Regions from separate parts of the Paraburkholderia kirstenboschensis genome, predicted to be linked through region 2. Evidence: riboswitches for the same ligand, from Rfam matches in the RefSeq annotation. Region 2 holds a riboswitch; the other holds the start of a gene.

Region 1 (10,192 bases), on a different replicon from region 2:
AGGCGGTCTGCTCCGCCTGTCACGCGTCAGGGGCGGCAGGCGCACCCAAGTTCACCAATACTGCCGACTGGGCGCCACGCATCTCGCAAGGCTTCGACACGCTGCTGCACGCGGCGCTCGCCGGCAAAGGCGCCATGCCGCCGCGCGGCGGCACGAGCCCGGACGATTACAGCGACTTCGAAATCGCTCGCGCGGTGACCTACATGGCGAACAATTCCGGCGCGAGCTTCGCTGAACCTGCGCAACCGGCATCGGGCGCTGCTGCCGCTTCCGGCGCGGCCGGCGCTTCCGGTGCTTCCGGCGCAACAGCAGCCGGCGGCGCTTCCGACGCGGGCGCGGCACAAGCCGCCGCCGCAGTGGCGGCAATGGCGAGCGTCCCGCAAGCCGCGGCGCCCGCAGCCGGCGCCGCGCAAAGTGCGGATGCATCGCAAGCGGGCAAGGCCTTGTACCAGCAGGTTTGCCAGGCATGTCACGCTGCCGGCGTACTCAACGCACCCAAGTTCGGCGACAAGGAAGCCTGGGCGGCGCGCCTGAAGGAGCCGATGGACACCGTCTACAACTATGCGCTGCACGGCAAGGGCGCCATGCCGCCCAAAGGCGGCTCGAACGCCTCGGATGCCGACGTGAAAGCCGCCGTCGACTACATGGTCAGTGCCGCGAAGTAATGCACACTCATCGCGCGCAAAGACAATTGCGCGCCGCTTGCCGAGAACCGAATCCCTGCACCGCAGCCACGCGGGCAGGGATTTTTTTTCATGCTCGACGTATTCACGCGGGCGAGTGCCGGCTTTATTGCGCGTCGACGGGATGAGCGAACGCGTCGACAAATGAGAGCGCCGGCGTGCTGCGCGCAAGCTCGGTGAAACGCGCATGCAGTTCGGCGGGCGGGAGCCACGGATAACTCAAGTCTTCCTGCAACGCGTCCAGCAATGCGCCGTTCGCATCCGGCACGACGTCCATGCGTGCGATGTGGATATGAAAGCGGCTGACAGCGGGCGTCTCGTCGAAAGTCCAGCGATACACGCCGTGGCCCACGCGCAACGCGCCGGCGGCGGGTTCACGCATCAGCACGAGCCACGGCAGTGCATCGATCGCACCGTCGCGCACCGTCAGCGAGTCGCACACGTAATACGTGCGGCATCGCGTGTACGTCGCGCCAAAATCGGTGACGAGCGTCTTCGTGATCGCGTCCAAGCCGACCGTGCGCGCGGGAAAGGCGATTGTCGACGTCGCAAGAGAAATGGTGAGCTCGGCGTCGGAAGCAAACGCATCCGGCATGCGTTGCGCCCGCGTGTTGTCTTTCGCGTCGATGTAGGCTTCGGGGGCGCGGGTGTAAGGCGCGAGCGTCGGCGAGGTCATGCGGGCGGTCTCCAGTTGGCGTGCTCGAAGGTGCATGAAGCCACGCTAACGTGCGACCAACTAGCCGCGCCACTGTAGCGCGCCTGTTCACGAAAACCGGTGAAGCACCTCAGGTCAGCGTGGTCTTACCCCCGCACGCGCTGACCGCGGTTTTCAAGGCTTCTGCAGCAGCGCCTTGAGACTCGCGAGCCGGTCTTTCGGCGACATCGGCGCCTCTTCGGGCGTCGGCGGCGGCGCGTCGTCCAACAGCATTTCGGGGATGAACCGCGACGGCTCGCACACCACCGTCTCGCGTGCGCGCTTGCGCTTCTTGCACCAGTTCAGATGCAGGCTGCGCTGCGCGCGCGTGATCGCGACATACATCAGACGGCGCTCTTCCTCGATGCGCGCGTCGTCGATCGGCTCGTCGTCCGCGCCGCCTCTATGCGGCATGATTCCTTCTTCGACGCCCACCAGAAACACGTGCGGATATTCGAGCCCCTTCGACGCGTGCACGGTCGAGAGCCGCACCGCGTCCGGATCTTCTTCGCGGCCTTCGAGCATCGACATCAACGCGACCGTCTGGATGAGGCCGAGCAGGTTCTTGCCCGTGTCGCCAAAGCCGTCCGCCGTGTCGTAGCCGGTTGCCTCGTCGTTGGCCGAGCCAGCGGATCCATTCGAGCCTTGCGGCTCAGCCTTCGTGCCCTTGCGCTTCAACCATTCGATGAACTCCAGCACGTTTTGCCACTTGGATTGCGCCTGACGTTCGTCGAATGCGTCGTAGAGATACGCTTCGTAGTGGATCGCGTCCATCAACTCGTCGAGCAACGTGCCCGCCGCATCCTTTTCGGCGCGGTCGGTGAGGCGCTGCATGAAGTCGCAGAAAACGCGCATCGGTTCGATCTGACGCGGCGACAAGCGCGCTTCGATGCCGCCCATATACACCGCCTCGAACAGCGACACCTTCGCCTGACCCGCGAATGAGCCGAGTGCTTCGAGCGTCGTGTTACCGACACCGCGACGCGGCGTGGTGATCGCGCGGATGAACGCGGGGTCGTCGTTTGCGTTGGCGATCAGGCGCAGGTACGCGCAAATGTCCTTGATCTCGGCTTTGTCGAAGAACGACTGGCCGCCGGACAGCACATACGGAATGCGCTCGCGGCGCAGCACCTGCTCGAAGATGCGTGCCTGGAAGTTGCCGCGATAGAGAATTGCATAATCGCGAAAATTCGCGCGACGCTCGAACTTGTGCGCGGACAGACGGAACACTACCGACTCGGCTTCGTGCTCTTCGTCGTTGCATGGCGTGACGGTGATCGAATCGCCCATGCCGTGCTCGGACCAAAGCTTCTTTTCGAAGAGCTTCGGGTTGTTCGCGATCACGTTGTTTGCGGCCGTGAGAATGCGCACGGTCGAACGATAGTTCTGCTCGAGCTTGATCACATGCAGCTTCGGGAAATCCTTGCCGAGCTGCGCGAGGTTCTCGAGCGTCGCGCCGCGCCAGCCGTAAATGGCCTGATCGTCGTCGCCGACCGCCGTGAATGCCGCGCGCGGGCCGGCCAGTTGCTTGAGCAATTCATACTGGCAGGCGTTGGTGTCCTGATACTCGTCGATCAGCAGATAACGCAGCTTGTTTTGCCAGCGGTCGCGCACCTGCTCGTTACTCGCGAAGAGCTCGGCGGGCAGGCGGATCAGATCGTCGAAATCGACCGCCTGGTACGCATGCAGCGTCGCCACATAGTTGCGATAGACGATCGCCGCCTGGTGCTCGTCTTCATTCGCGGCAATCGCGATTGCCTGTTCGGGCATGATGAGCCCGTTCTTCCACAGCGAAATGATCGACTGGATCTTGCGGATAAAGCCCTTGTCCGTGGAGCCGACCTGCTCCTGGATCATGCCGAAGCAGTCGTCGGAGTCCATGATCGAGAATTGCGGCTTGAGGCCCACGTGTTCCGCTTCCTGCCGCAGAATCTGCACGCCGAGCGAGTGAAACGTGCACACCGTCAACTGATTGACGGGCACTTTGCGGCCTTCCTTGCCGGGCGTGGTCAGCGTCTTGCCTTCGAGCAGTTTCCCCACGCGCTCGCGCATTTCCGCCGCGGCTTTGTTCGTGAACGTGACCGCCGCAATGTGGCGCGGCTCGAAGCCCTTTGCCTCGATCAGGTGCGCGATCTTCTGCGTGATCACGCGCGTCTTGCCGCTTCCTGCGCCGGCGAGCACGAGACACGGCCCGTCGAGGTAACGGACCGCTTCATTTTGAGCGGGATTCAGGCCTGCGGACATCGTCTGTGGATGGGGTAGTGCGGGTTGAAAAGCGGCTGTTCAGATGGAGCTCTCAAACTCGCCGTTTGGAAGCGGCGCTCGAGGCGCCGCAGCGCAGTATTGCCGGTCGCGAAGCCGGCGCCACGCCGCGCGGCGTGCGCTCGGGGAATGCATGCCACGCGTTGTGAAGCCCGCCCGGCGAGCCTCGGTTCGCGCGAGAGGAGCGATGTTAACACGGATGAAATCGGCGGATAGATTCAGTCGACGAATCCCGCGGATAGAACCGGCGGCCACCGCGTCGCGAGAAAAGACGGTGCTTCGGCGCTTCGCGTGCCGTCGCAATCCCCGTCCCGGCCATGCCACAATGACGGCGTTGCGCGCCGTCGCCGCGGTGGCAAAGCGGCGCGCCGTTTTTGCAGGAAGACACGCATGTCCGCATCGCTGAAAATTGGGTTGATGGGTTACGGATTCGCAGGCGCAACCTTTCATGCGCCGGTGATCGAGCACTGCGGCCGCGCCAGCGTCGCCGCCATCGCGACCGGCAGACCGGAGGTCGCGCTCGCCGACTATCCGCACGCGAAAGTGGTGGCCGATCTCGACGCGTTGCTCGCGCTCGCGCAGATCGACTGCGTGGTGATCGCCACGCCGAACGACACGCACTTCGATCTCGCGCGCCGTACGCTCGAAGCAGGCAAGCACGTCGTGGTCGACAAGCCGGTCACGCTTAGCGCCGCCGACGCTCGCACGCTCGCCAACATCGCACTCGCGCGGGGCAAGCTGTTCGTGCCGTTTCATAACCGTCGCTGGGACGGCGATTTCATGACCGTTCGCGATCTGCTCGCGAGCGGTGAGTTGGGGCGCATCACGCACTATGAATCGCATTTCGACCGGTTCCGACCCGAAGTACGTCAGCGTTGGCGCGAGGAAGCGTCGCGCGGCGGCGGCCTGCTGTTCGATCTCGGACCGCATCTGATCGACCAGGCACTGGCCTTGTTCGGCGCGCCGCAGACCGTGTCCGCAACCGTGCGCACGCATCGCGATCAGGCGAGCGCGCCCGACTACGTGCATATCCAGTTGGGCTACGGCGAATTCGAAATCGTGTTGCACGCGAGCGCGCTGACGGCGATCGTCGCGCCGAGGTTCGCCATTCACGGCACACGCGGCAGTTACGTGAAATACGGGCTCGACACGCAGGAAGACCAGTTGAAAGCCGGCTTGCGTCCGGGCGACGAGGGCTTCGCGGCCGGCAATGCCGCAGGCACGTTGCGCGTGCTGGAGGGCGACCGCGAAGTAGAGCGCGAAGTGCCGACGGGCAATGGCGATTACGCGAGCTTCTACATCGCGCTCGCCGAGGCGATCCAGCACGGCGTGAAGTTCCCGGTGAGCCCGCAAGATGCCGTCGACGTGATGACGATTATCGAGCTCGCGGCGCGCAGTTCCGACGAAGGCGTGCGCCTGCCGTTCCAGCGGATCCGCTGAACGGCGTTGCCGGTTTGCGGTGTTGCCGGCGCGACGCAGAACGCCGCGCCGGCAAAACTGACAAACCGGAAAGCAATATGACGTTACAAATGAGCCGGCCGTCCGGGTCAGCGCTCGTCTGCCGTGATCCGTTGCTACGCCTGTAGCACAGCAAAACCACAACGACTTCACGGAGTGTTCATGCCACGTCCCATCCGCGCCTTCGCCGCATGCGCATTACTCAGTTCGCTCGCCGCCTGTGTCGTGGCACCGCAGCCCGAACCGGCGCCGCGCCCAAGCCCGCAACACATCGCCGATAAACGCTTGCATCAAGTCGACGGCCGCATCGAAAATCTGAGCCGCCGTATCGACAATCGCGTGAACCAAGGCTATTACCCGCCGCCGCAAGGGGAGGCGTTGCATCATCGGCTCGATGTGATCCGGCGCGAGGCGCACGAGATGGCCGGGCAACATGGCGGCGGCTTATCCGCCGACGAACAGCGCGTGCTGAACCAGGAACTGGACGGCGCGGCGCATGCGATCGGCGAATAAGGGCGGATAAGGGTGAATAACGGCGAATAAACCGTTCATTTGACAAGCCTCCGGCCCTCGCGTACATTCGCCGCACGCGTCGGGAGAGCGCGCTGGCCGCTGATTTCGCAGGCCGCGCCGCCGAAGGGGCACACCCGCAAACTCTCAGGCAAAAGGACCGAACGCGTCGAAAAACCCGTCTCAACGCAACATCAAGGCGCCGTTTTTCGCACTCTGGAGAGCGGCAGTAGCCGTCTGCATCGCAATGTCGTGCAGATCCTGGCAAGCTGCCCACCGAAGGGGCGCGCGTTCCGCCGTGACAAATCAACGTCGCCACGGCAGCGCAATCTCTCAGGTATCGAGGACAGAGGGGCCATGCAGATCCACGCTCGCAGCCAGCAGGCCGCGAGGCGCGGCTCCGCATGGCCTTTTTTGTTTCGCGAGACGCCCGAGGCCCCATGACCGAACTCAAACACACTCCGCTCAACGCCACCCATCGCGCGCTCAATGCCCGCATGGTCGATTTCGGCGGCTGGGACATGCCCGTCAACTACGGCTCGCAGATCGACGAACATCGCGCCGTGCGTACCGACGCCGGCATGTTCGACGTCTCGCACATGTGCGTGATCGACTTCACCGGGGAGCGCGTGCGCGCCTTCTTCGAATATGCGCTGGCCAACAACGTCGCGAAGCTGCAAACGCCTGGGCGCGCGCTGTACTCGTGCCTGCTGAACGCGGACGGCGGCGTGATCGACGACCTGATCGTCTATTACTTCGGGGAAGATCATTTCCGCGTGGTGGTCAACGCGGGCACCGCCGACAAAGACATCGCGTGGTTCAAGCAACTCAACGAAGGCGGCTTCGGCCTGACCATCACGCCGCGCCGCGATCTCGCGATCGTCGCCGTGCAAGGTCCGAACGCGCGTGAGAAGGTCTGGCAAACGGTACCGGCCATCCGCTCTGCAACCGAAACACTCAAGCCCTTCAACGCCGCGCGCGTCGAAGCAACGCCGTTCGGCGAATTGACCGTCGCCCGCACCGGCTATACCGGCGAAGACGGCTTCGAGATCATCGTCCCGGCCGATCACGTCGTCGCGTTGTGGAATGCGTTGCAAGCACAAGGCGTGCGGCCGGCAGGTCTCGGCGCGCGCGACACGCTGCGTCTCGAAGCCGGCATGAACCTGTACGGCCAGGATATGGACGACAACATCTCGCCGCTCGACGCCGGCCTCGCGTGGACCGTCGACCTCACCTCCGCGCGCGATTTCGTCGGCAAGAGCCGGCTGGAAGCGGACGGCTCGCGCGCCGCGTTCGTCGGTCTGATCCTGCTGAAGGAGAACGGCAAGGCGGCAGGAGTGCTGCGCGCGCATCAGAAAGTCGTCACGCCGCACGGCGAAGGCGAAATCACCAGTGGCACCTTCTCCCCGACCATGCAGGAATCCATCGCCTTCGCGCGGGTGCCGAAAGGCGTGCAGCCGGGCGACACCGTTCACGTTCAAATTCGTGACAAATCGGTGCCCGCAAGCGTGGTAAAACTGCCGTTCGTGCGTAACGGCAAAGTACTCGCGGCGAATTGAACCACTGCAAGCAGCCGGCGCGTGCGTCCTTTTCCAGTTTTTAGTCCATATCGAATCACACCGCATAGGAGCATCCGATGAGCATCCCGGCCGATCTGAAATACACCGAATCGCACGAGTGGGTCCGCACCGAAGCGGACGGCACGCTGACGGTCGGCATCACCGACCACGCGCAGGAAGCGCTCGGCGACATCGTCTTCTTCGAAGTACAGGAACTGGGCAAGACCGTCACGGCCGGCGATACGGTCGCCGTGATCGAATCGGTGAAAGCCGCTTCGGATATTTACGCGCCGGTTTCCGGCGAAATCATCGAAGCGAACACCGCCGTGGCCGACACGCCCGATTCGGTCAACAGCGCCCCGTATGAAAGCTGGCTCTTCAAGATCAAGCCGGCCTCGGACGCGACGCAGGACCGTTTGATCGACGCGGACGCGTACTCGAAGTCGATCGGCGCCTGATTCACTTTTATCTATAACCCGACAGGTGCGGCGCGTCCCTCGTGAATCACACGGGACCGCGCTCTGAAGAAAGTCCCTTTGGGGATGACCCTTCAGGAGACCTGGCGCTTGGCGCCAGGTCTTGGACGGTCCAGCACGGACAGCCGCACCGCCAGGAACACCATGAAGCTCGAACACCCGGATCGTCTGATGAACCGCACTCCTCTCTCGCTCGCCGCGCTCGAAGTGCATGACGCCTTCGCTGAACGGCATATCGGCCCGGATGCGGCCGACCAGAAAGCGATGCTCGAAGCCTTGGGCTTCACGTCGCGCGCCGCGCTGATCGACGCCGTCATTCCAAAGACGATCCGCCGCACGGAAGCGCTGCCGCTCGGGCCCTTCGCACAGCCTAAGAGCGAAGCAGAAGCGCTCGCCGCGCTGCGCGAACTCGCGGACAAGAACCAGGTGTTCCGCTCGTACATCGGCCAGGGTTATTACAACGCCCACACGCCGACGGTGATCCTGCGTAACGTGCTCGAGAATCCCGCGTGGTACACGGCCTACACGCCGTATCAGCCGGAAATCTCGCAAGGCCGCCTCGAAGCGCTGCTGAACTTCCAGCAAATGATCGTCGACCTGACGGGTCTCGCGATCTCGAACGCGTCGCTGCTCGACGAAGCCACCGCCGCAGCTGAAGCAATGACGCTGCTGCAACGCGTGGGCAAGCCGAAGTCGAATGTATTCTTCGTCGCCGACGACGTGCTGCCGCAAACCATCGAAGTGGTGAAGACGCGAGCCACGCCAGTCGGCATCGAAGTGAAAGTGGGCCCGGCTGCCGAAGCCGCGAACGCAAATGCATTCGGCGTGCTGCTGCAATATCCGGGCGTGAACGGCGACGTGCGCGACTACCGCGCGCTGACTGAGGCGGTCCACGCAGCGGGCGGCCACGTGGTGGTCGCCGCCGACCTGCTCGCGCTGACCGTGCTTACGCCGCCGGGCGAGTGGGGCGCGGACGTGGCCGTCGGCAACACGCAGCGCTTCGGCGTGCCGGTCGGCTTCGGCGGCCCGCATGCGGCCTACCTCGCCGTGCGCGACGAATTCAAGCGCCAGATGCCGGGCCGTCTCGTCGGCGTGACCGTCGACGCGCAAGGCAATCCCGCGCTGCGCCTCGCGCTGCAAACGCGCGAACAGCACATTCGCCGCGAGAAAGCGACGTCGAATGTATGTACCGCCCAAGCACTGCTCGCGATCATGGCCAGCATGTACGCGGTCTATCACGGTCCGCGCGGTCTGAAGACAATCGCACTGCGCGTGAACCGTATCGCGGCGTTGCTTGCGGAAGGCGCGAAGCAGTTGGGCTACTCGCTCGTCAACGAAACGTTCTTCGATACGCTCACGTTCAATACCGGCGCGCGCACGCAAGCGTTGCACGACGCGGCCAAAGCGAAGCGCATCAATCTGCGCCGCGTGAGCGATACGCAAGTCGGCGTGTCGGTCGACGAAACTACATCGCGCCGCGATCTCAGCGATCTGCTGGCTGTGTTCGCCGAAGCCGCGGGCGCGAAAGACGCGCCGCAAGTCGACACGCTCGACGCCGCGATCACGGCGTCCAACACGGCCTCGGTGCCGGCCGCGCTCGAACGCACGAGCGCGTATCTCACGCACCACGTATTCAACCGTCATCATTCGGAAACGGAAATGCTGCGCTATCTGCGCAGCCTGTCGGATAAGGACCTCGCGCTCGACCGTTCGATGATCCCGCTCGGCTCGTGCACGATGAAGCTGAACGCGACGTCGGAAATGCTGCCGGTCACGTGGCCCGAGTTCGGCCAGATTCATCCGTTTGCGCCCGCTGAGCAAACCGTCGGCTACCGCGAAATGATTGATCAGCTCGAAGCGATGCTGGTCGCCGCAACCGGCTACGCAGCAGTTTCACTGCAACCGAACGCGGGCTCGCAAGGCGAATACGCCGGCCTGTTGATCATCCACGCGTATCACGCGTCGCGCGGCGAAGCGCATCGCAACGTCTGCCTGATTCCCGCTTCGGCGCACGGCACCAACCCGGCGTCGGCGCAAATGGCCGGCATGCAGGTCGTGGTCGTCGCGTGCGACGCGCAAGGCAACGTCGACATCGAAGACCTGAAGAAGAAGGCCGACCAGCACGCCGACAAGCTCGCGGCGATCATGATCACGTATCCGTCCACGCATGGCGTGTTCGAGCAGAACGTCCGCGAAATTTGCGACATCGTTCATGCGCACGGCGGTCAGGTGTATGTGGACGGCGCAAACATGAACGCCATGGTCGGCTTGACCGCGCCGGGCCAGTTCGGCGGCGACGTCTCGCACCTGAATCTGCACAAGACCTTCTGCATTCCGCACGGCGGCGGCGGACCGGGCGTCGGTCCGGTTGCGGTCGGCGCGCATCTCGCGCCGTTCCTGCCGAACCAGATTTCGTCGGGCTACGAGCGCGCGCCCAACGGCATCGGCGCAGTGTCGGGCGCACCGTATGGCTCTGCTTCGATCCTGCCGATCTCGTGGATGTACATCGCGATGATGGGTGCGAAAAATCTCACCGCCGCGACCGAGACC
Region 2 (10,192 bases):
CTGTCGCCCTTGTCGTTGCGCAGATTCGGCGGCACGCCTTTTTCGATCACCGCTGCGAGCATGGCGGCGTCGCCAGCACGCGCAAGATCGAACACCTGCTGCGCGACTTCGAGCAGCTGCGGGTCGATGGGTTGCATGGAAGGAGGGGACGGGTCGGCTGGGTTAGTCATTGAAATCTCCTTGCAATAAAGCCGTGCGCCTCGACGCATAAACACCGGCAGCATACACAGATCGTGCAGCCGCCGCGTGCACCGCGCGTTGCTAAACAGCGGCGAAAAGTTTTACCAGCAACCCGAACACGCCAACCAGAACGGCCACGCCCGCGCACAGCAGCACGAGCGTGACAAGAAGAACGAGCGGCGCTTTCAAACGGTTGGGTGTCGGCATGATCAATGTGTATGGTTAACTACCAGGAGATGAACACTGCAGTGTGACGAGTACGACGAGATCTCATAGTCGCGATCCACAGCTTAAGCGTTTCGCTCAATGCGTGCAGCAAGGCTGGCGTAAGACTTGCAGCGCGACGCGCGGCGAGGGTGGGTCTTGAGCAGCATCAAGCTTTTCGCCGAGTGTCCCGAACGATGGTACGTGTATCCGGTCACACCGCTGACGACCGGCGCGCAACGGCGAACTATCCTCCATGTAACGCTCCACGCACACGCGGCTGTCATGTCAAACGCATGACGCTCATCCGCGAAGCTTCGCAACATCCGCCAACCTGCCTGACAGTCCTTACGAGGAGTGACGCCATGGCTGAGACAACCTCCCGTCCCACCCCGCCACAAACGCTGGACCCCGATACGCTGCGCAACATGGATCGTTACTGGCGCGCGTGCAACTATCTGTCCGCCGGCATGATCTATCTGCGCGACAATCCGTTGCTGCGCGAGCCGCTCAAGCCCGAGCACATCAAAAATCGTTTGCTTGGACACTGGGGCTCGGACCCTGGGCAGAGTTTCCTGCTCGTGCATCTAAACCGGCTCATCAAGAAGCTCGATCTGAATGTGATCTTCATTTCGGGGCCAGGCCATGGCGCGCCTGCCACGCTCGCCAATTGTTATCTGGAAGGACACTACTCGGAAATCTATCCGGACCGTAGTGAAGACGAAGCCGGCATGCGGCGCTTTTTTCGGCAGTTTTCGTTTCCCGGGGGCATCGGCTCGCATTGCACGCCCGAAACACCTGGGTCGATCCATGAAGGCGGCGAACTGGGCTACAGCCTGTCGCACGGCTACGGCGCCGCATTCGATAACCCCGACCTGATCGTCGCCGTAATGGTCGGCGACGGCGAGGCCGAAACCGGACCGCTCGCCACCTCGTGGCATTCGAACAAGTTCCTCAATCCGATCCGCGACGGCGCTGTGCTGCCGGTTCTGCATCTGAATGGGTACAAGATTGCGAACCCGACTGTGCTCGCGCGGATTCCACGCGAGGAACTCGAAGCGCTGTTGACCGGATACGGCCACAAGCCGTATTTCGTCGAAGGGGACGATCCCGAGGTCATGCATCAGCAGATGGCGGCCACGCTCGAACAGTGCGTCGGCGAAATCCGCGCGATCCAGCAGCAGGCACGCGAGAACAACGACGTGACGCGGCCGCGCTGGCCGATGATCGTGCTGCGCTCGCCCAAAGGCTGGACCGGTCCCAAGGAAGTCGACGGCCACAAGGTGGAAGGTTCATGGCGCGCGCATCAGGTGCCGATTGCCGATCCTGTGACGAACAGCAAGAGCCTGAAACTGGTAGAAGGCTGGCTGCGCAGTTATGAGCCTGAATCGCTGTTCGACGCTAGCGGCCGCCTCGTCGAAGAATTGCGCGAACTCGCGCCGAAGGGCGCGCGCCGCATCAGCGCCAATCCGCATGCGAACGGCGGCGTGCTGTGCAAGATGCTCGACATGCCCGCGTTTCGCGACTATGCGGTCGACGTGAGAAAGCCCGCGTCCGCATACACGTCGCCGACTCAGGTGCTTGGTGAGTTTCTGCGCGATGTCATGCGCAACAACATGACCAACTTCCGCGTGTTCGGCCCCGATGAAACCGCAAGCAACAAGTTGACTGCCATCTACGAAGCATCGGGCAAGACATGGCTCGCGGAGGGCGAACCCGGCGACGCGGACGGCGGCGCGCTCTCGGCCGACGGCCGCGTGATGGAAATGCTCAGCGAACACACGCTGGAAGGCTGGTTCGAAGGTTACGTGCTGACCGGGCGACATGGGCTGTTCGCCACTTACGAAGCCTTCGTGCACGTGATCGATTCGATGTTCAACCAGCACGCGAAGTGGCTCGAAAAAGCAAAACGCGAGCTGGGCTGGCGTCAGCCGGTGCCGTCGATCAATCTGCTGATCACGTCGCTCGTGTGGCGCCAGGATCACAATGGTTTTACGCATCAGGACCCCGGTTTCCTCGACGTGGTGACGAACAAGAGCCCTGACGTGGTCCGTATCTACATGCCGCCCGACGCGAACTGCCTGCTGAGCGTGGCCGATCACTGCCTGCGTTCGCGCGACTACGTGAACGTGACCGTCGCCGACAAGCAGCCGCACCTGCAGTATCTCGACATGGATGCAGCCGTTACGCATTGCACGAAGGGCATCGGCATCTGGGACTGGGCGTCGACCGATCAGGGTGCCGAGCCGGACGTGGTGATCGGCTGTGCGGGCGACATCGCGACAATGGAAGCGCTCGCCGCCGTGGAGATTCTCAAGGAGCGTTTCCCGGATCTGAAAATCCGTTTCGTCAATGTGGTCGATCTGTTCCGGCTGATGCCCGAGCATGCACATCCGCATGGACTGTCGAGCCGCGACTTCGATTCGCTGTTCACGACGAGCAAGCCGGTGATTTTCAATTTCCATTCGTATGCGTCGCTGGTTCACAAGCTGACCTATAACCGGACCAACCACGAGAATCTGCATGTGCACGGTTATCACGAGAAGGGCAACATCAACACGCCGCTCGAACTCGCGATCATCAATCAGGTGGACCGTTTCTCGCTGGCTATCGACGTGATCGACCGCGTGCCGAAGCTGCGCGGTGTCGGCGATCACGCGAAAGAATGGCTGCGCGGCCAGATTATCGAGCATCTTAATTACGCGCATGCCGAGGGCATCGACAAGGAAGAAATCCGCAACTGGACGTGGAAAAACTGAGCGAGGCCCGTCATGAACACTCAGGACGGCGCTTCGCCGCATACCATTCTTGTGCTGAACAGCGGATCGTCGTCGCTGAAGTTCGGGCTGTTCGAGCATTCCGGCGACGACGAGTCTCTGTTGCTCGAAGGCAGCGCGCAAGGCATCGGCCGCCGCGACGGCAGCTTGCGGATCGCGGCTCCCGACGGGCGCGTGCTGGTCCAGCAGGAGCATGTGCTGGAGTCGCAAACCGACGCATTGCAGAAACTTTCTACCGTGCTTGCCCAGCAACGTCATGAGCAACCCACGGCGGTGGGCCACCGTGTGGTGCACGGCGGGCCGCACTTGCGCTCGCATCAGCGGCTTACGCCCGAGGTCCGCCGCCGCTTGCAGGATGCAGTGCATTTCGCGCCTCTGCATATTCCGCCCGCGCTCGATCTGATCGATGAAGCGCAGAAGATTTTCGGCGGCGCGCAGCACTTTGCCTGCTTCGACACTGCATTTCATGCGACGCTGCCGCCACGTGCCGCGCAACTCGCGTTACCGCGGCGCTATGCGGACGCCGGTGTGATTCGCTACGGATTTCACGGGCTTTCGTACGAATCGCTCGTCGCGCAGCTTGGCGCGAAGCTGCCGGCGCGGGCGGTGTTTGCCCACCTCGGCAACGGTTCGAGCGTGTGCGCATTGCGCGACGGCCGCTCGGTCGATACGTCGATGGGCATGACGCCGACCGGCGGCGTGCCAATGGGAACCCGTTGCGGCGACCTCGACCCGGGCGTGCTGTTATATCTGATGCGAGTGGAAAGGCTCGACGCAAACGCGCTGGAAACGCTTCTGAACCGGCACAGCGGCCTGGCCGGTTACGCCGATGGCGAGAGCGACATGCAGGCGCTCGAACAACGCGCGGCGGCGGGCGACGCGCATGCGTCACTGGCGCTCGACGCGTTCGCGACCGCGGTGCGCAAAACCATTGGCGGATATGCGGCGTTGCTGGGCGGCATAGATTTGCTGGTGTTCACCGGCGGCATCGGCGAGCACAGCGTGCAGATGCGTAAGCGTATCTGCGAGGGGCTGTCGTTTCTGGGCCTTCATGAAGGCGACGCATCGGGCAAGGTGAGGGCGCTTCATACCGAAGAAGAGAAGCAGATCGCGAGGCATTGTCGCGCGTTGCTGCGTGCGGATCGTGCTTGAGCCTGTTGCATCGTGCTCTGCTCACGGGGGCTTCACAACGAGTCGATCGCATACACCCGCGACGCCGAACAGGCGCCTCACGTCTTCGAGCGCCGCGATTCGTTGCGCATCGTGTTCGAGTTCGCCGCTCAGCACGATGCGCCCGTCGCGCACTTCCACCGTGATCGTACGTTCAGGAACCGCGGCGTCCCATGCAAGCCGCCGCGTCGCTTCTTCGCCAATCTGCTCATCGCTCAGACGCGAGCCGTCCGCGCCGTCGGGGGCGGCACTGTCAGGATTGGCAAAGCCCGAAAGAGCCATGAATTTTGAAGGTCAAGACGCGGATTGCACAACACTAGCAGATGCCGCGTCTTCATGGCGGGAGGCTACTCCATCGCGCCCGCCACGGCCTGCGCCGTTGCGGCCGAGAGCGTCCAGCCCAGGTGGCCGTGCCCCGTGTTATAGAACACGCCGCGCCGTTTTCCGCGCCCGACCTTGGGCAACATGCTCGGCAGCATCGGCCGCAAGCCTGCCCACGGAATCACGCGCGCGGTCGACACCTCCGGGAAATGCCGTCGCGTCCAGTCCACTAACGGAGCAATCCGGTCGGAGCGGATATCGCGATTGAAGCCGTTGATCTCCGCCGTGCCCGCGACGCGAAAACGGTCCGCGCCGAGCCGGCTCGTCACGATCTTCGCGCTGTCGTCGAGCAGACTGACCCACGGCGCACGCTGCCTGCTCGTTTGATCGTCGAGACAGACGGTGATCGAATAGCCCTTGACCGGATACACGTTCACGTGGTCGCCGAGCATCGCCGCAAAATCGCGGCTTTTCACGCCGGCGCACACGACGATCCGCTCGAACCCGAAGCGCTGCGTCTCGCCTTCGAGGTTCACTGTGAGCGAGAAGCGCCCTTCGGCGGATTGCTCGATCGACGTGATTTCTGCATCGTAATGGAACTGCACGCCGTGGCGCACGCATGCATCGGCGAGACCGCGCGTGAACTTGTGGATGTCGCCCGTCGAATCGGACGGCGTGAAAAAGCCGCCGTAGAAATCGCCGTGCAGCGTGGGCTCGATGCGCTGCAATTCGCTCGACGTCACGGCACTGCGCTCGAGTCCGCCTTCGCGCAGCAGGTCATTGACCTTGGCCGCCGCGTCGAACTCCTTGCGCGTCTTGTAGATGTGCAGAATGCCGCGCCGTTCCAGATCGAAGTCGATGCCTTCCTGCTCGGCGATCGAAAAGAGATGCTCGCGCGCGGCGATGGCAAGCCGCACCGTTTCGACGGTATTCGCACGGTAGTGCGGAATCTGCCGCAGGAATTCGCCCATCCACGAATACTTGTGCCATGTGGGCAGGGGATTGAGCAGCAGCGGGGCGTCGCGCGTGAACATCCAGCGCAGGCCTTTCAGAACCGTGGCCGTGCTGTTCCACACTTCTGCATTGCTGGCCGATAGCTGGCCTCCGTTGGCGAACGAGGTTTCCATCGCCGCATAGCGGTGACGTTCGAACACGGTGACGTGGTGGCCGCATTGCGCGAGGGCGTGCGCGGTCGTAACGCCGGTAATGCCGGCGCCGATAATGGCGATTCGTGACATGACATGGTCCAGAGTAGTTGAGCATCACCGGGTTCGATTTCATGCGAAACCGGTGCCGATGCCCCATCTGTCCATGTACCTGAGAGTTTCTTCCCGGCGCTGCGCGAAAGCGCTGGCCGTGTGCGGGAATCCCCTTCGGTGGGCGCGCGCGGCGCCGCTCTCCAGATGTTCCTGCTGCGCGGTCCTTTTGCCTGAGAGTTTCCGGGGCGGTTGCTCCGTCGGCGTCGCCCTGCCTACGGACGATCTCTCCCGCGCTGCTTTGCAGAACGCCACGACGATACCGGGCAAAATTTCTTCCGGCAAGTGTTTTCTAACGGGCTAGCCGTGGTGCGTGACGCGCAACATCGACGTGTCGTAGCCGAGCGCACGCACGCGCTCGATCAATCCATCTCTCACGCTCGCGGCCGGTTTGGCTTCACGCGTCAGAACCCACAGGTAGCGCCCGCCAGGTTCGCCGACGATCGACCAGCTGTAGTCGTCGGCGCGATCCAGCACCCAGTAATTGCCGACGAAGAACGGGCCGAAGAACGACACCTTCAGCTTCGCGTTGTCCGATCCGGCTACCACCTTGGCGCGACCCTTCGAGACGTCGAGCGGCCCTTCAACGCCGTTCTTGCGGCAACTGTTGGTCACGTCGATCAGGCCGTCTTCACCCGCGGCGTAGTCGGCGGTCACCGCCTCGCAGCCTTTTTCGAAGCGGTTTTCGTAGCGCGCGAACTCGTACCAGCGGCCCACATAGCGCCCGAGGTCGACCGGTTTGGCGGGCTCGGGCACGCGCGCGTTGCCGCTCTTGCCGCCCGGAGTCAGCGCACAGGCGCCGAGCAGGCACACGGCGCCCACCGCGAGGGAGATAGCGCTCACGCGCAGGACCGACTGTGAACGCATCGGCATTGAAACACTCCGTGTCGAGAAAGACGATGAGAGAGCAGACCGCGTGCCCAGCGCAGGGTCGCGCGCCCCTGGTCCGCTGCGGCGATTCATGCGCCGTGAGGGCGCGGGCCGTTTATCATAGTGCCTACTACCAGAAAAGTGCCACCTCGCAGAGCGATGGTAAGGCGTGTTATCCACGACCACATCGGCACATGCCGCTACATCAAATGAATTCGACTCCCGACGCTCCGTCCCGTCCTGCCATTCGCGCATTGACCTTGCTAGAGGGGCGCGTGCTTGGCGTGCTCGTCGAAAAACAGCACACGGTGCCCGACAGTTATCCGCTGTCGCTCAATGCTTTGACGTTGGGCTGCAATCAGAAGACAGGCCGCTCGCCGGTAATGAATGCGACCGACGCCGAAGTGCTGACCGCGCTCGACGGTCTGAAACGCCTAAGCCTCGTGATGGAAGGCAGCAGCAGCCGCGTGCCGCGCTTCGAGCACAACATGAATCGCGTGCTCGGTCTGCCGAGCCAGTCCGCAGCTTTACTGACCACGTTGTTGCTGCGCGGCCCGCAGACGGCGGCGGAATTGCGCCTGAACAGCGCGCGCTTGCATGGCTTTGCCGATATCTCGTCGGTCGAGGCATTTCTCGACGAACTCGCCGCGAACGATCCCCCGCGTGTCGTCAAGCTGCCTCGCACGCCAGGCGAGCGCGAGAATAGATGGATGCACTTGCTGTGCGGTGAAGTGAGCTTGAGCGAGTTCGCGCAACCGGGCGGCGGCGACGAGGAAACCGTGCCGCTGTCCACGTTCGAAGCGGTGAAGGCCGAGCAGAAACGGCTTGCCGATCAGGTCAACCGCCTTCAGGCTGTGGTGCGGCGCATGGCTGCCGAACTAGGCATCGACGCGAACGATCTCGATGCTTGAGGCCGGCCGCTCAGGTGTCGGTGCCGCGGCGCGGATCGGCGGATAACGCTCGCTGTGTACGGTAAAAGTTGCGCGGCGGCACGTTCGGCGAGTCTTGTGCAAGCCGGTCGAGTTCGTCGCGAATCGCGGTCAGATAGTGGCCGTCGCGTGCGTCGGCGTCGCCCGCAAAAACCGATTCGAGCCGCCGTCGTACCGAGCCATAACGTGCGCCTGCCGCGCGATGTTTTTCTGCACGCTCCGCGTAACGCATATACGTTTGCAACGCCGACGACACCGCGGCGATCACGCTCACGAGGCCGACCAGAATCCTGATCTCCAGCGAAACCGCGTTCGTGTTCAGCGATGCAAACACCGCCGTGCCCACGAACGCTGCCAATACGGTGACAAGCCAGCCGACCTGGCGGTCGCGTGCGGACAACAGATCGGCCATGTCATAGTGGCTCATTTGCGATTCGCGCGCTCGCCGGATCCATTTCAGCAAAAGCTGCTGTTCATCGACTGGCGGCTCATAGGCTGGCAGGTTCTTCATGGGGCTCGTCAGGGCAGTTGCGTGCCGCGCGCCGCGCGCATGCACTGACGCTACTGTGCCACATGAAAGCGCGGCTTGGCGCGCTGGCTGTCAGGCGGCCTCGGCTGTGGGCCGGGCAATGCCGAAGCGCTCGTTGTGCGCGTTGCCATTCAGGTAGAAGTCGCCGATGGCGGCCTCGCGAATGATGGCCGGGTTGTGCGACGCGAGCACTCGCGCATTGCGCCAGTAGCGGTCGAAGCGCCGCGTTTCACTGGTCGCGGATGCACCGCCCACTTCGAAGAGCAGCGTGGCGGCCTGCAAGGTCTGCTCGATGGCGATCTGCTGCGCCTGAAATGTCTGAATGTCGAGGCGAATATAGGTCTCTTCGGTTGTGCGTCCTTCCTGTCGCGCGACCAATACTTCGTCGATGGCCCGCGCGAGCGACGCGCTAACACTCTGCGTCGAATAGGCGAGACTCGCAAGCCGGCCGACCACGCGATGCACGAGCGGATTGTCGCGCGGACTCGATTCGCCTGGGATACCGAAGGTTCTCGTCTTGCCTTGCGTGAAGGCTACTGCATCGCGCAGCGCGGCACGGCTGATGCCAGCCAGGTTCGCCACGTGCAGCGCCTGGTAGTACGAGGTGAGCACACTGTTGCGGCGCGGCGCTGACGCGTCGTAGCGCCGGTACACGTTCTCTCGCGTGACAGGCACATGATTGAAGCGCGCTGTGCCGCTGCCCGTCAGACGCTGGCCGAAGCCGTCCCAGTCGTCGATACGTTCCAGTCCCGGCGTGGCGGTGGCAACCAGCACGCGCACGTCGCTTTGTCCGTCGTGCGCGGTCACATCCACCCAGTCCGCGTACAGCGTGCCCGTGGTGTAGTACTTCTCCCCGTCGAGATACCACGCGCCGCCCGATTGCGTCAGACGCACGCTGTTGTTCGTGACGGCCGTGCGCTCGGCCACCGCTCCGCCGATTATCTGCCCCTGCGCGACGCGGGAGAGCCAACGGTCGCGTAACGCGTCGTCGCTATATTCCAGCAGCGATTCGATGAAGCCGCCGTGCACGCGCAGAATCTGCGGCAGGTTCGAGTCCGCTTCGCCAAGGCGCGTGACGAGCGCAAGAAATTCGCTTAGCGACACGCCTTCGCCGCCATATTGTTTCGGCACGCGCAGCTTCGTATAGCCTGCTTCGCGCAGCCATTCCACCGGTTCGTAGGCAAGCTCCCGATGGCGTTCGCGATGCACCGCGCCTTGCGCGATGCGTGCGAAGACAGGCGCGAAACGGCGGGTTAGCGCGTTGTCGTCGAAAAGCTGTGCGGCGTCGGCGATGCCGGCTGCGGGGGCCGGGTTGTCATGCGATGTCGGCGCGGGCATGGATTCTCCGTATTGAGGCGCGCAATGCGCAATCCGTCAACGGTACGGCATCGGATGCGCCGCAAGCAACGAAGCATTTGGCCGATTCTTAGCAGCAGGAGCGAAATGGCTCTGCCGCATGGCCCGCATAGGCCCGCATAGGCCGCGTAGCCCGCCACGACTCTTCATGACCCACACGACCCGCACAGCGTGCGGCCCCGCACACACGCTGCGAGGCGCGCGGTGCATGCTCGCAATACCTGCTTGAACCCGGGGCGGCCGCTTGCGCCTGCCCCGTCGTTCGCGGAGCAACACTGGTGCAAAAGCGGCAACCGTATCCGGCCTTCTGTGAGACCGCATGAACGAGACAACGCATCGCACGCGGCGCTACGACATCATCACCGACGAAGCGCAAATGCGCGCGCTACAGCCAGAATGGGACGCGCTGTGGATGCGTGCGCAAGGCTACTACTATCAGTCGTTCAGTTACTGCTGGCTCGCATGGCAGCATGTGTCGAAGCCGCACGGACGCATGCTCAAATGCATCGTCTGTCGCGAAGACGGGCAGCTCGTAATGATCTGGCCGCTCGAAACAGTCAAGCGTGCGTTATGGACGTACCTCGTGCCGCTCGGACCCGA

The links. Region 2 has a riboswitch for glycine ahead of RW095_RS21420 (D-amino acid dehydrogenase). Riboswitches for the same ligand answer to the same signal wherever they lie in the genome.
Region 1: it holds a riboswitch for glycine, as region 2 does, so the genes downstream of both, gcvT (glycine cleavage system aminomethyltransferase GcvT) here and RW095_RS21420 (D-amino acid dehydrogenase) in region 2, are expected to answer to the same signal.

Annotation. Positions count from the first base shown of each region.
Region 1 is NZ_CP136513.1:2,668,213-2,678,404, forward strand. Features, by position in the region: gene RW095_RS34695 (c-type cytochrome) at 1-665, shown strand, start outside; gene RW095_RS34700 (hypothetical protein) at 790-1,359, opposite strand; gene RW095_RS34705 (UvrD-helicase domain-containing protein) at 1,513-3,621, opposite strand; gene RW095_RS34710 (oxidoreductase) at 4,030-5,079, shown strand; gene RW095_RS34715 (hypothetical protein) at 5,260-5,610, shown strand; glycine riboswitch at 5,682-5,780, shown strand; glycine riboswitch at 5,814-5,967, shown strand; gene gcvT (glycine cleavage system aminomethyltransferase GcvT) at 6,048-7,166, shown strand; gene gcvH (glycine cleavage system protein GcvH) at 7,244-7,624, shown strand; gene gcvP (aminomethyl-transferring glycine dehydrogenase) at 7,787-10,192, shown strand, end outside.
Region 2 is NZ_CP136512.1:2,772,476-2,782,667, forward strand. Features, by position in the region: gene RW095_RS21395 (ankyrin repeat domain-containing protein) at 1-170, opposite strand, end outside; gene RW095_RS21400 (hypothetical protein) at 262-387, opposite strand; gene RW095_RS21405 (phosphoketolase family protein) at 750-3,143, shown strand; gene RW095_RS21410 (acetate/propionate family kinase) at 3,156-4,313, shown strand; gene RW095_RS21415 (BON domain-containing protein) at 4,335-4,613, opposite strand; gene RW095_RS21420 (D-amino acid dehydrogenase) at 4,679-5,890, opposite strand; glycine riboswitch at 6,060-6,152, opposite strand; gene RW095_RS21425 (lipocalin family protein) at 6,209-6,781, opposite strand; gene RW095_RS21430 (YceH family protein) at 6,988-7,689, shown strand; gene RW095_RS21435 (SLATT domain-containing protein) at 7,700-8,218, opposite strand; gene RW095_RS21440 (acyl-CoA dehydrogenase family protein) at 8,309-9,574, opposite strand; gene RW095_RS21445 (GNAT family N-acetyltransferase) at 9,912-10,192, shown strand, end outside.